Regions from separate parts of the Nonomuraea antimicrobica genome, predicted to be linked through region 2. Evidence: riboswitches for the same ligand, from Rfam matches in the RefSeq annotation. Region 2 holds a riboswitch; the other holds the start of a gene.
What was found. Region 2 has a riboswitch for cobalamin ahead of metE (5-methyltetrahydropteroyltriglutamate--homocysteine S-methyltransferase). Riboswitches for the same ligand answer to the same signal wherever they lie in the genome.

Region 1 (7,324 bases), on a different contig from region 2:
CTTCACCTCGTTGCCCGGCGTGTGGCTGCTGGCCAGGTCGGTGGATCCGCCCGAGCCGCCCGTGCCCGCGAACGTGCGGGTCCTGCTCGACCGCGGGCCGTACACCGTCGAGGGCGAGCGCGCCCTCATCCGGGAGCACCGCCTGGAGGTGCTGGTGACCAAGGACAGCGGCGGCCGCCTGACCACGGCCAAGCTCGTCGCGGCACGCGAGGCCGGGCTGCCGGTGATCATGGTGGACCGGCCGCCGCCGCACTCGGGCGTTCGAGTGGCCGACGACGTGGCGGCGGCGGTGTCCTGGGTTCAGCGGCAGTGGGCGAGGAACCCCGGTCCTTCAGGTCCGGGAGGAATCGCTTACGGTGCCGTACGTTTGTTCGAGTAATGGTAAAGTTCGCAGCGTGAAATTCGTTGTGCAGGTGCGGCTTTTCCCCACGCCCGCCCAGGAAGCGGCGCTGGCGGACACGCTGCGCCTGTGCAACGAAGCGGCGAACCTGGTCTCCCGGATCGCGTGGGAGACGAAGACGTTCCGCAACTACGACCTTCGGGTGCACACCTATGGCGAGCTGAAGAACATGGGCCTGTCGGCCCAGCCCGCCCAGCACGTCATCAAGAAGGTCACCGACGCCTACACAACGGTGAAGGCCCAGGCGAAGGCGAGGCTCCGCAAGCCCCTCACCAAGCCGATCGGGTTCCGCCCGGACGCGGCGCAGCCGTTCGACGACCGGTGCCTGTCCTGGCAGGTTGAGGCCCGCACCGTGAGCATCTGGACGACCGGCGGCCGGATGAAGGGTGTCGTGTTCGGCTGCTCCGACGACCAAGCCGCCGCGCTGGCCTCCTACCGCAAGGGCGAATCCGACCTGATCCTCCGGGACGGCATGTGGCTGCTGATCGCCACCTGTGACGTCCCGGACACCGACGTCACCGAACCCGACGGGTTCCTCGGCGTGGATCTCGGCATCGCCAACATCGCCACCACCGACGACGGCAAGCGCCACTCGGGCAGGCACCTCAACGCGGTCCGGCACCGCAACCGGGAACTCCGCCGCCGCCTCCAGGCCAAGCAGACGAAATCCGCCAAGCGCCTGCTCAAGCGCCGCCGCCGTAGCGAGTCCCGGTTCGCCCGGGACGTCAACCACGTCATCTCCAAGACCATCGTGACCGAGGCTGCACGCACCGGACGCGGTATCGCCCTGGAGGACCTCCAGGGCATCCGCGACCGGGTACGGCTCCGCAAGCCCCAGCGGGTCACCCTGCACTCGTGGTCGTTCCACCAGCTTGGCCAGTTCCTCGCCTACAAGGCGGCACGCGCCGGTGTCGCTCTGGTCTACGTGGACCCCGCCTACACCTCGCAAGGGTGCAGCCGTTGCGGCCACATCGACAGACGCAACCGGCCCAACCAGGAAACCTTCGCCTGTACGTCGTGCGGCTTCGCTGAGCACGCCGACGTCAACGCAGCCCTCAACATCGCCTCACGCGGTGTGGTGGGCTGGGCTGCTGTCAACCAGCCGAACGCGGCCTGACACCTGACCTCCAGTCAGGACGAGGAGCTGCAAGCTCGGGCCTTCAGTTCAGGCCCGAGTCGTTGACGGGTAGCGGCGAGGGGTGTAGACGACGCCGTTCTCCGCGACGCGGGTCGTGGAGGAGCCGACGATCAGCAGGCAGCGCATGTCCACCCGCGCCGGGTCCAGCTCGCCGAGCGTGGTGACGGTGACGCTCTCCTCCGGGCCGCCGACGTCGCGGCCGATCACCACGGGAGTGGCCGGTGCGCGGTGCTCCAGCAGCAGGTCCCGGGCCGCGGCGACCTGCCACGTACGGCTGCGCGAGGCCGGGTTGTAGATCGCCAGCACCAGGTCCGCCCGCGCGGCGGCGGTGAGCCGGCCGGCCACCACGTCCCACGGCTTGAGCAGGTCGGACAGCGACAGCACGCAGTAGTCGTGGCCGAGCGGCGCGCCCGCCCTGGCGGCCACCGCCTGGGCGGCGGTCAGCCCGGGGACGACCCGGACCGGCACCCCGGGGAAGTCGGCCGCGGCTTCGAGCACGGCGCTGGCCATGGCGAACACGCCCGGATCGCCAGACGACACCACCGCCACGCGGGCGCCGTCGCGGGCCAGCTCCAGCGCGTGCCTGGCGCGTTCGGCCTCGACCCGGTTGTCGGTACGGTGGCGGCGCTGGCGCGGGTTGGGGGCCACGCGGTCCACGTACGGGCCGTACCCGACGAGGTCCGTCGCCGCCGCCAGCGCCTCCTGTGCCTCCGGGGTCAGCCACGGCCGCCCGGCCGGGCCCAGGCCGACCACGGCCACCTCACCCCGCCCCTCGGCCACCGGCCGTTCGGGGACGAACGTGCGCTCGGCCGGGCTGGCGAGCAGGGCCAGCGAGAAGTACGGGACCCCGCCCGGGTCCACGTCCTTGAGCGGCGCGACCCGCTCGGCGTCCATGGTGGCGCGCTCGACGTACCAGGCGTCGTCGAGGCGGCCCGCCTCGGCCAGGGCGTCGCGGACCTTCTCGAAGGTCCTGCCCAGCTTGAGCACGGCGGCGGAGTCGGTGTCGCGCAGCCGTTCCGCCAGCACCTGCGCGGGCAGCGTACCGGGCAGGACGGTCAGCACCTCGTCCCGTTCCACCAGCGGACGCCCCAGCACGGCGGAGGCGGCGCTGACCGAGGTGACGCCGGGCACCACCTCGGTCGGGTAGCGATGGGCCAGGCGCTTGTGCAGGTGCATGTACGAGCCGTAGAAGAGCGGATCGCCCTCGGCCAGCACGACCACCGTCCGGCCGGCGTCCAGGTGGGCGGCCAGCCGCTCGGCGCAGTCGGCGTAGAAGTCGTCGAGCGCGCCCTGGTAGCCGCCGGGGTGGTCGGTGGTCTCCGTGGTCAGCGGGTAGAGCAGCAGCTCCTCGACCTGTCCCGCGCGCATGTACGGCAGGGCGATCGAACGGGCGATGCTGCGGCCGTGCCTGGCGGCGTGGTACGCGATCACGTCGGCCTCGCCGATCAGTCGGGCCGTCCTGACCGTGACCAGCTCGGGGTCACCGGGGCCGAGGCCGACCCCGTACAGGCGTCCTGTCATCGCGCTCACTCCGTCTCGCTGGCGATGGCGTTGACCGCCGCCGCCGTCATCGCACTGCCGCCGCGACGGCCGTGCACCACCAGGTACTCCAGGTCGCTGTCCGCCAGCGCCTGCTTGGACTCGGCCGCCCCGATGAACCCGACGGGGATGCCGAGCACGGCGGCCGGTCGTCCCGATCCCGCGGCGACCAGCTCCAGGAGCCGGAACAGGGCGGTCGGCGCGTTCCCGATCGCCACCACCGCGCCGTCGAGCCGGTCGCGCCACAGCTCCAGGGCGGCGGCGCTGCGGGTGGTGCCGAGCCGTTCGGCCAGCTCGGGCACGCGGGGGTCGCCCAGCGTGCACAACACCTCGTTGTCCGCGGGCAGCCTGCGCCTGGTCACGCCGGAGGCGACCATCATGGCGTCGCACAGCACCGGGGCGCCGCCGCGCAGGGCCGCGCGGGCCCGCGCGACCACCGAAGGCGACCAGGCCAGGTCGGTGACCAGGTCGGTCATGCCGCAGGCGTGGATCATGCGCACCGCCACCTGGGCCACCTCGGGCGGCATGCCCGTGAGGTCGGTCTCGGCGCGGATGGTCGCGAACGAGCGCCGGTAGATCTCGGCGCCGTCGCGGAGGTAGTCGGTCACTCCTGGCGTTCCTCGTATCCGTCAGTGGTTGCGATCATCTGGACGACCCGGCCGCGCGGCAGACCGCAGCGCCGCTCGCAACCGGCCCAGTGGACGGGTGTCCCGGGGACGCCCGCCAGGCTCTCCACCCAGCGCCGCGCGTCCGCCCGCACGTCCGCGAGCGCCTTCGCGCAGCCGGGACGTCCGGTGCAGGCGGTGACCGCGGACCACGGGGAGTCCGGGTCGGTGACGAGGCCCGCGGCGTCGAGTGCCTTCGTGGCCCGGTCCGCCTCGGCGGGGGAGAGGTCCAGCAGCACGGCGGTCCGCCAGGGGGTCAGGCGGACGGGGTGACCGGCGTCCGCGAGCGTCCTGGCCTGGGCGGGCGTCAACCGGCCGAGCGGCACCACGGCCTCGACCGCCACCCGGCCGTCCCACTGGGCGACCCGCCCCGCCCGCCGCCCGCCGATGGCGGCGGGTGGCCGCAGACCGGGGAGACTGCTGGCCGGGGGCGGGGTGTCGCCGCGCAGGCGGGCGGTGATCCGGGCGGGGCCGTTCGCCAGCTCGTGGACGCGCCAGGCGCGGGGAGCGTCGCCGGGCCGCTCGTCGAGGAACGCCTCGGCGGCGCGGATCATGAGCGGGATCGCCGAGCCGGGGCCGGTGGTCAGCCCGGTGTCCGTCCCGGCCAGCAGCAACCGCCCGTCACGCGGCCCCGTCGCCGCGAACGTGACGTCCGCGCCGAGCCCGATCACGTCGCCCGTGCCGTCGTCCAGGGCGAACAGGAACCGCCCCGGTAACCCGGCCAGCCGGGGACGCGCGCACAGCGCACGGTCGAGGGCGTCCGCCGGCGCGAGCACGTCCAGCAGCCCAACCGGCCCGCGCCCGCTCAGCGGGGAGGCCACGATGTTGCGCACCCGCTCGTGCGCGGGCGACGGCAGCAGGCCCACCGAGGCGATCCGCCCGGCGAAGACCTCGGGCCGGCTCAGCCCTCTCACCTGCACGTTCGCTCGCGACGTCAATTCGAGCACGCCCGTGCCCAGCTCGGCCGCGCACGAGGCCAGCTCGTGGAGCTGCGCGACGGAGACCGCGCCGCCGGGCAGGCGGACGCGGGCCAGCGGTCCGTCGGCGGCCTCGTGCACCTGGAGCGCCCCCGGACAGGCGTCGGGACGCACGCGTCCGGAAAAGTCAGCTATGGGCACGATGAGGAGCGTAACGCCACTTATGGGGTCGTCGCTCCTGCCGTAAGCTTCGCAGTAGGCGATGGCAATGGGAGGAAGCCGGTGCGAAACCGGCGCGGTCCCGCCACTGTGACCGGGGAGCGAACCCCACCACGAGGCCACTGCCCGGCGACGGGTGGGAAGGCCGGGGTGAGCGTTGATCCGGGAGCCAGGAGACTCCGGCCGTCGCGTCACCCACGACTGGGGCGAGGACCCCGAGGGAGGAATGCGTCGTGCCTGGCGACCGCCGTACCGTCCTGCTGCTCTCCACCTCCGACACCGACCTGCTGAGCGCGCGCGCCAGTGGCGCGGGCTACCGGCTGGGCAATCCGGCCCGGCTGACGGCCGAGGACGTCCCCGGTCTGGTGGCCGGAGCGGACCTCGTCGTGGTACGCCTGCTGGGCGGGCGCAGGGCCTGGGAGGAGGGCCTCGACGCGCTGCTGGCCGGGTCGCGTCCGGTGGTGGTGCTGGGCGGGGAGCAGGCGCCCGACGCCGAGCTGATGGAGCTGTCCACGGTCAGCGGCGGGGTCTGCGCCGAGGCGCACGCCTACCTGGCGCACGGCGGAGCGGGCAACCTGGCGCAGTTGCACGCGTTCCTGTCCGACACGGTCCAGCTGACCGGTCACGGGTTCGAGCCGCCCGCGGCGGCGCCCTCCTGGGGACGGCTGGAGCGTCCCGCCCGGTCGCAGAGCGGTCCGGTGGTGGGGGTGCTCTACTACCGGGCGCACCACATGGCGGGCAACACCGCGTTCGTCGAGACGCTGTGCGCCGCCGTCGAGGACGCGGGCGGGCAGGCGCTGCCGATCTTCTGCTCCTCCCTGCGTACGGCGGAGCCGGAGCTGCTCGACACCCTGCGCACGGCGGACGCGCTGGTCGTCACCGTGCTCGCGGCGGGCGGCTCGCGCCCGGCCACCGCCGGCGCGGGCGGCGACGACGAGGCATGGGACGTGGGCGCGCTGGCGGCCCTCGACGTGCCCATTTTGCAGGGGCTCTGCCTGACCACGTCCAGGCGGGCTTGGGAGGAGAACGACGACGGGCTGTCGCCGCTGGACGCCGCCTCGCAGGTGGCGATCCCGGAGTTCGACGGGCGGATCATCACGGTGCCGTTCTCGTTCAAGGAGGTCGACAGGGACGGGCTGACCGTCTACGTCGCCGACCCCGAGCGGGCCGCCAGGGTGGCGGGCATCGCCGTACGCCACGGCCTGCTCCGGCACACCCCTCCGGCGCGGCGGCGGCTGGTCGTGATGCTGTCGGCGTACCCGACCAAGCACTCGCGGGTCGGCAACGCCGTCGGGCTGGACACGCCCGCCAGCACCGTCCGGCTGCTGGCCCGGCTCGCCGAGGCGGGCTACGACCTGGGCGACGGGTTCCCCGGCGTGTTCCCCGGCGCGGCCGAGCAGGACGGCGACGCGCTCATCCACGCCCTGATCGCCGCCGGTGGGCAGGACCAGGACTGGCTGACCGAGGAGCACCTGGCGGGCAACCCGGTGCGCATCTCCGCCGACTCCTATGAGCGCTGGTACCGTACGCTGCCCGCGGAGCTGCGCGAGCAGGTGGAGCGGCACTGGGGGCCGCCGCCGGGGGAGCTGTTCGTCCACGAGGGCGACCACGGGAAGGACATCGTCCTGGCCGCACTGCGGGCCGGAAACCTGGTCGTGATGGTGCAGCCGCCGCGCGGCTTCGGCGAGAACCCGATCGCCATCTACCACGACCCCGACCTGCCGCCCAGCCACCACTACCTGGCCGCCTACCGCTGGCTGTCGGCCGACTTCGGCGCGCACGCGATGGTGCACGTCGGCAAGCACGGCAACCTGGAGTGGCTGCCCGGAAAGTCGGCAGGCATGTCGGCCGCCTGCGGCACGGACGCCGCACTCGGCGACCTGCCGCTGATCTACCCCTTCCTCGTGAACGACCCGGGAGAGGGCACCCAGGCCAAGCGGCGGGCGCACGCCGTGCTGGTGGACCACCTGGTGCCGCCGATGGCCCGCGCCGACACCTACGGCGACATCGCCCGCCTGGAACAGCTCCTGGACGAGCACGCCACGATCGCCGCCATGGACCCGGCCAAGCTGCCCGCGATCAGGGCCCAGATCTGGACGCTGATCCAGGCCGCCCGGCTGGACCACGACCTCGGGCTGACCGATCGGCCGCACGACAGCGAGTTCGACGACCTCATCCTGCACGTGGACGGCTGGCTGTGCGAGGTGAAGGACATGCAGATCCGCGACGGCCTGCACGTGCTCGGGCAGGCGCCGGTCGGGCAGGTACGGGTGGATCTGGTGCTGGCGATGCTGCGGGCCCGGCAGATGTGGTCGGGCAGGGAGACGCTGCCCGGGTTGCGCGAGGCACTGGGGCTGGCCGAGGACGGCACGGCGGCCCTGGGGGCGGTCGACCGGGCGGAGGCCACGGCGCGGGCGCTGGTGGAGGGCATGGAGGAGCGCGGCTG
Region 2 (7,324 bases):
CCACCTTTTGGACCTGTCATCGCAGGGCGTTCGACCATTTCGCAGGCGTGCCAGGCTCGATCGTCCACGACCGAACCAGGACAGTGGTGCGCCGTCACGTCGCCCCGGGCAAGGCGGTGCCGCTGCACCCCGAAGCGGTTTGGCCTGACCGCACACGCACGGCGCGGTAGTCGCGTCCGTCTTGCCGGACGCCGCCGGCGCGGAGCCGATGGGAAGGTCATCGAAGATGATCGGCCCGGTGTGTGTGCAACCGTTCAGCGGAGTGTCGATGCTCGTGCAGAACACGAGGCTGTGAGCTTGCCAGGCGTCACCGGCTTTGAGCCTGAGGACGGCCGGCGAACCAACACCCGCGGACGGCGGCATGTCGATCCCCGCTGTGTCAGCGGCTCTGGGGAACTCGTCGACCCCCTTCGGGAGACAGCACGGTGAAATACCTACGTACGAAGGAGAGGCGTTGAGTGCTGAGACGGTCGAGATCGACGACGGAGAACTGATCCGTCGTTCGACGCACGACCCAGAGCAGTTCGCCGCGCTGTTCGACCGCTACGCCAAGCAGATCCATCTGTACGCGGCGCGGCGGCTCGGCACACAGGCCGCCGACGACATCGTGGCCGAGACGTTCCTGGCCGCCTTCCGCAGGCGCGGGGCGTACGACACGTCGTTCGCGCTGGCCAGGCCCTGGCTGTACGGCATCGCCACCACGTTGATCGCCAGACATCGGCGGCAGGAGGAGCGACTGCTGCGGGCGCTGAGCCGTACCGGGGTGGACCCTCTGCCTGAGGCGCTGGCCGACACCGTGACGCGCCGGGTGACGGCACAGGGCAGGGAGCGTGAACTGGCGGGGGCGCTGGCGTCGTTGCCCCGTGGGCATCGGGACGTGCTGCTGCTGGTGGCGTGGGAGGACATGTCGTACGAGGAGGTGGCGCGAGCGCTGGACATCTCGGTGGGGACCGTACGGTCACGGCTGCACCGCGCGCGGAAGACGGCCAGGAACGTGCTCGGGGACGAGGAGCTGTGATGAACGTGATCAAGGAGTTTCGCCGGAGCACCCCGGCAATCACCGACAAAGCCGCGGCTGCGGCCAGGGCACGGCTGATGACGGCGATCCACGAGCAGGAGGCCGCCGAGAAGCCGGCCGTGGCCCGCGCGAGAAGGTTCGGGTGGCGGGTCGCGATGGCGGCGGCGTTGGCCCTGGCCGTCGGCGGGACCACCATGGCGCTCAGGGACCAGCCGAGCTTGGCACCGGTGGCGAGCGTGGCCGAACTGGGCGAACGCGCCGCCCGGGCGGCCGAGAACGACCCCACGCCCGCCCCCGACCCCACGCAGTGGTTCTACACCAGGGAACTGCAGTTGACCGGCGTCGAAGGGGACGTCGACCGAGACCACCGCGGTATCTGGGAACGCTGGACCAGCGTGGACGGCAAGCGGTCGGCCTGGTACCAGGACGGCAAGCTGATGTTCCAGGGCAGCGCGGTCATGGATCCGGCCGAGCTGGCCAAGCCGCCTGTCACCCCGGCCGAGGTGATCGCCAGGATCGAGGCGGCCGTCCTCGACGAAGACCGCCGGGGGCCGCAGGAGCTGAACGGCCACGTCCCGCCGGTGATGCTGCTCATGGAGATCACGCAGCTCATGACCGATCAGTGGCTCGCCCCCGATGTTCGGGCCGCGCTCTTCCGCGCGCTGCCCACGATCAAGGGCATCACGGTGACCCAGGATGTACCCGTCGCCGACGGACGGCGAGGCGTGGCGTTCAGCCTCACCGACGTTGAGGCGCGCAGCTACCTGATCGTGGACCCGGAGACCTTTCGCTACCTGGGTACCAACTCGACGCGGCTGAAGGACCGGACCTACGAGTGGGCAGACGGCCGCAAGGAGACCTTCAAGGCGGGCACGGTGGGCCTGACCGCGCAACTCGAAGCCACGATCGTGAACCAGCCCGGCCAACGCCCCTGATCGCAGCAGAAACCGGGCCGACGACGATGGCCGGGGCGACGGTCCAACCGACGCCCCGGTACACGGCACGCCGTGGTGCGGGCGGTGGAGGAGACCGCCACCGAGCCCGACGAGCGCGGCTGGGTGCGCGCGACGGTGCCGGTCGAGTCGGCCGAGCACGCCTGCTCGGAGTCCCCCAGGCTGAGGGCCGAGTTCGAAGGTTTTCCCGAGACGAATGCCCGCGACCATTCAAGTTGCCGAGGAAGAACCGCATCAGCGACGGTCGGCCCACGTGAAAATGGGCCTGTTGGTAGACAGGCTCGCTGCCCGGATGCGGACACTTTGGACGTGCTCGATCTGGGTAGCGGCCCGCGGAGACGGCGCGGCAATCTGGTCAGGCAACGCTGGAAGCGCCATCGGCAGCTTGGATGGCCTCGATGGTCTGCATGTGCTTCTCGCCCCATTCGCCCAGCGGGATCAGCGCGGTGTTCAACGACCGGCCGAACTCGGTGAGTGAATACTCCACCTTGGGTGGGACCTGCTGGTAGACCTCGCGATGGACCAGGCCGCAATGCTCCATCTCGCGCAGCTGCTGGATCAGCATCTTCTCACTGATGCCCGGGACCTGACGGCGCAGCTCGCCGAACCGCATCGGCTCGTGATGCAGCGCCCAAAGGATCAGCGCCTTCCACTTGCCGCCGACCACGTCGACGGCGGCGTCGAGGCCGCACGAGTAGCTCGTCTTCTTCATCGCACACCCATTCACTGAGAAAAAGGTCAGTACCTTACAAAATAGTAGGTACTTGTCGAGTGGTTGGCAAGCTGTGAGGATCGTGCGTGTTCGGCCCGGAGGCAGCTCCGAGGCCATCAACCTGCAAGGAGATCGCGCAATGCAGCACGGTTCCGTGACCGTCAACGGTATCCAAATCGCCTACGTCGAAGAGGGCGAGGGTCCGCTGGCGCTGTTGCTCCACGGCTTCCCCGAATCCGGCGAGGCAACCTACCGGCACCTGATCCCGGCGCTGGCCGCGGCCGGCTACCGGGCCGTCGCCCCGAACATCCGGGGCTTTGCCCCCTCAGCCCTGCCGGCCGACGGCAGCATGCTGCTGGTCGACCTGGTCTCCGACGCCAATGCCATACACCAGGCGCTCGGCGGCGGCAGCGACGCGGTCCTGATCGGCCACGACTGGGGCGCCGCCACCGCCTGGGCCGCCGCCACCACCGCACCCGAGCGCTGGTCGAAGGTGGTCATCAGCGACGTCCCACCGCTGTGGTTCTTCGCCAACTACGCCAGCACCTATGAGGGCATCGAGCGGCTCAACCACTTCTGGTTCTTCCAGATGGACATGGCCGAAACGATCGTTGCCGCCAACGACATGGCCTGGCTGAGGCAGGTCATGCAGGACAAGTGGACCGCACCCAGCTACGACGCCACCGAGGACTTCGAAGCGGTCCGCAAGGCCCTGAACGAACCGGCCCGCCTGCGGGCTGCCTTGGACCTTTACCGGATGAACTTCGGCCCGAAGGTGATGGGCACCCCCGAATGGGAGGCCGCCCACATGGCGCTGTGGGGCGCGCTCCCCACCCAGCCCACGCTCTACCTGCACGGCACCGCCGACCAGAGCGTCTCCATGGACGAGGCGTCCCTGACCGCCATCCGTGAGAGCCTGGCCGACGGTTCTGAGACCGACTTCATTCAGGGCGCCGGCCATATCGTCCCCGCCGAAAAGCCCGATGCCTACAACGCCCGCGTCCTGCAGTTCCTGAAGAAGGCAGTCTGATCGACGCCCGGGTGCCGGATCAAAGCCCGAGAGATCGGGCACTGATCCGGCAAGGTTCGCGATCTGAACGGTCACGACCTGGCCGATCACTAGATCATCCCGACTCACGCACGGGACCCGTTGTCGCGTGAGATGCGTTTCGGCTCTAGTGTGGCCCTTGCAGTTGGTTCGCCCTGCCCGCCAGGCAGGCGCGTCGTAAGAGGGAACCCGGTGTGAGTCCGGGACTGCCCCGCAGCGGTGAGTGGGAACGACCGCCGTCACCAGCACTCGGCCTCTTGAGGCCGGGGAAGCGACGGCCAGTAGGAGCGAGCAGGACGCCCACGAGTCCGAAGACCTGCCACTGCCCGCGCGCACCAGCGCGCGGCGACGTCGACGGCCTCGAGGGCGGGCCGGGCGGACCCGCAGGCACGTGCCCATGCCCGCGCTGCGGTCGCGCCTTCGCTCCGGGGATCCGTCGAGGTCTCTCGTGACTCGCGAAGGAGAGTTCCGTGGCCGAAACTCCTGCCACCCCCAGCGCCATCCCTGCCGCCACCGTGTACGGCTACCCGCGTCAGGGTCCGGACCGGGAGCTGAAGAAGGCCGTCGAGGGCTACTGGGCCGGCCGCGTCACCGCGGCCGAGCTGGGCTCCACGTCCGAGACGCTGCGCCGCGACAACTGGCGCCGCCTGGCCGACGCCGGTGTCGCCGAGGTACCGACCGGCGACTTCTCGCTGTACGACCACGTGCTGGACACCACCGTCATGGTCGGCGCCATCCCCGAACGGCACCGCGCCGCCGTCGAGGCCGACCCGCTCGACGGGTACTTCGCCATGGCGCGCGGCACCCAGGACGTCGCGCCGCTGGAGATGACCAAGTGGTTCGACACCAACTACCACTACCTGGTGCCCGAACTCGGCCCCGGCACCACCTTCACCGCCGACCCGGCCAAGCAGCTCGGCGAGCTGCGCGAGGCCCTCGCCCTGGACCTGGAGGCGCGTCCGGTCCTGGTCGGCCCGGTCACCTACCTCCTGCTGGCCAAGCCCGCCCCAGGCGTCGACCCCGCCTTCGAGCCGCTCAGCCTGCTGGAGCGGCTGCTGCCCGTCTACGCCGACGTGCTGGCCGCGCTCCGGTCCGCCGGCGCCACCTGGGTCCAGCTCGACGAGCCCGCCCTGGTGCAGGACCGGCCCCGGGCCGTGCTCGACGCCGTCGCCACCGCCTACCGGTACCTCGGCGGGCTGACCCAGCGGCCCAAGCTCCTCGTCGCGACCTACTTCGACCGGCTCGGCGAGGCCCTGCCGGTGCTCGCCGACGCGCCCGTCGACGGCCTCGGGCTCGACTTCACCGGCCCCGCCGCGACGAACCTGGACGACCTGACCGCCCTCGGCGGCCTCCCGGGAAGGCGGCTGGTCGCCGGAGTCGTGGACGGCCGCAACATCTGGATCAACGACCTGGAGAGGTCGCTGACCACGCTCACCGCGCTGCGCGACCTCGCCGCCCGGGTGGACGTGGCCGCCTCCTGCTCCCTCCTGCACGTCCCTTACGACGCCGCACTCGAGACCGAGATCGACCCCGAGGTGGCACGCTGGCTCGCCTTCGCCCGCCAGAAGACCGCGGAGATCGTCACCCTCGCCCGCGGCCTCGCCGGTGACGATATCTCCGGTGAGCTGGCCGCCAACCAGGCCGCCCTGCGGTCGCGGGCCACCTCGCCGCTCACCCGGGTCCCGTCCGTACGGGCCCGCGCCGAGGCCGTCACCGCCGCCGATACCCGCCGCGCCCAGCCGTACGCCGAGCGGACCGAGGCCCAGCGCACCCGGCTGGGCCTCCCGCCGGTGCCCACGACCACGATCGGCTCGTTCCCGCAGACGAGCGAGCTGCGCACCGCCCGCGCCGATCTGCGGGCCGGCCGCATCGACCAGGCCGCCTACGACGAGCGCATGGAAGCGGAGATCCGCGCCGTGCTGGCCTTCCAGGAGGAGGCCGGGCTGGACGTGCTGGTGCACGGCGAGCCCGAGCGCAACGACATGGTCCAGTACTTCGCCGAGCAGCTCGACGGCTATGTCGCCACCCAGCACGGCTGGGTCCAGTCCTACGGCAGCCGCTACGTGCGCCCGCCGATCCTGGCCGGCGACATCTCCCGTCCCGAGCCCATGACGCTGCGCTGGACCACCTACGCCCAGTCGCAGACCAGCCGCCCGGTCAAGGGCATGCTCACCGGCCCGGTCACCATGCTTGCCTGGTCGTTCGTCCGCGATGACCAGCCGCTCGCCGACACCGCCCGCCAGGTGGCCCTCGCCCTGCGCGACGAGGTCGCCGACCTGGAGACCGCCGGGACCGGGGTGATCCAGGTGGACGAGCCCGCGCTGCGTGAGACGCTCCCGCTGCGCGCCGCCGACAGGACCGCCTACCTGGCGTGGGCGACCGAGGCGTTCCGGCTGGCCACGGCTGTGGTGCGGTCGGAGACGCAGATCCACACGCACATGTGCTACGCGGAGTTCGGTGAGATCCTGGCCGCCATCGACGACCTCGACGCCGACGTGATCAGCCTGGAGGCCGCCCGCTCGCACATGCAGGTCGCCCACGAGCTGGCCGAGGCCGGCTACCCGCGCGAGGTCGGCCCAGGCGTCTACGACATCCACTCCCCGCGCGTGCCCAGCGTGGCGGAGGTCACCTCGCTGCTGCGCAAGGGGCTCGACGCGATCCCCGCCGACCGGCTGTGGGCCAACCCCGACTGCGGGCTGAAGACCCGCGGCTGGCCCGAGGTACGGGCCTCGCTGGAGAACCTGGTGACCGCGGCCCGGGAGATCCGCGGCGAGGCGACCGACTTCAAGGCGAGCTGAGCCCGGCGCGGGCCTGGCACCCATCCGGGCTGCCAGGCCCGCGACCCGGACCGCGCTCGGATCCCGGCCCGCCCGCTTCACGACGAGAAAGAGCAGCCATGACAGCCCCCGTGCCCGGAGCGACCGTACTCGGCTACCCCCGGATCGGTACCCGGCTCGAACTGAAGCGAGCCACCGAGGACTACTGGGCGGGCCGCCTCGACGCCGCGGGGCTGCTGGAGATGGGCGCCCGGCTGCGCCACTCGGTCTGGACCGACCTGCGCGAGTCCGGTCTCGAACAGATCCCCTCCAACACCTTCTCCTTCTACGACCAGGTGCTCGACACCGCCCTGCTGGTCGACGCCATCCCGGAGCGCTTCCGCCATCTGGACGGGCTGGACGCCTACTTCGCGATGGCCAGGGGCACAGACGGGACGCCCGGACTGGAGACGCGCGAGTGGTTCGGCACCGGTTACCACCACCTCGTTCCCGAAGTCGGCCGCGACACCAGGTTCCGGCTGGCGGCGGCGGGACGGTCCAAGCCGCTGGCCGAGTACCTGGAGGCGCGGACGCTGGGCGTGGAGACCCGGCCCGTGCTGGTCGGCCCGCTGACCTTTCTGCTGCTGTCCGCCGCGTCGGCCGGATTCCGGCCGCTGGACCTGCTCGACGACCTGATCGAGGTGTACGCCGAACTGCTGGAACGGCTGAGCGGGGCGGGCGCGCAGTGGGTTCAGCTCGACGAGCCGGTGCTGGCCACCGATCTCACCTCGCACGAGCTGGCCGCGCTCGGACACGCCTACCGCAGGCTCGCCCGTC

Region 1: linked by a shared signal. The riboswitch ahead of cobN (cobaltochelatase subunit CobN) and the one ahead of metE (5-methyltetrahydropteroyltriglutamate--homocysteine S-methyltransferase) in region 2 are both predicted to bind cobalamin.

What each region holds. Positions count from the first base shown of each region.
Region 1 covers NZ_BAAAZP010000077.1:113,273-120,596, forward strand. Annotated here, with positions in the region: gene ABD844_RS20480 (cobalt-precorrin-6A reductase) at 1-379, shown strand, start outside; gene ABD844_RS20485 (RNA-guided endonuclease InsQ/TnpB family protein) at 396-1,517, shown strand; gene ABD844_RS20490 (precorrin-2 C(20)-methyltransferase) at 1,566-3,059, opposite strand; gene ABD844_RS20495 (precorrin-8X methylmutase) at 3,065-3,685, opposite strand; gene cobG (precorrin-3B synthase) at 3,682-4,860, opposite strand; cobalamin riboswitch at 4,885-5,076, shown strand; gene cobN (cobaltochelatase subunit CobN) at 5,112-7,324, shown strand, end outside.
Region 2 covers NZ_BAAAZP010000049.1:59,104-66,427, reverse strand. Annotated here, with positions in the region: gene ABD844_RS13505 (RNA polymerase sigma factor) at 455-1,018, shown strand; gene ABD844_RS13500 (CU044_5270 family protein) at 1,018-1,953, shown strand; gene ABD844_RS13495 (winged helix-turn-helix transcriptional regulator) at 2,327-2,683, opposite strand; gene ABD844_RS13490 (alpha/beta fold hydrolase) at 2,823-3,713, shown strand; cobalamin riboswitch at 3,860-4,069, shown strand; gene metE (5-methyltetrahydropteroyltriglutamate--homocysteine S-methyltransferase) at 4,202-6,529, shown strand; gene metE (5-methyltetrahydropteroyltriglutamate--homocysteine S-methyltransferase) at 6,628-7,324, shown strand, end outside.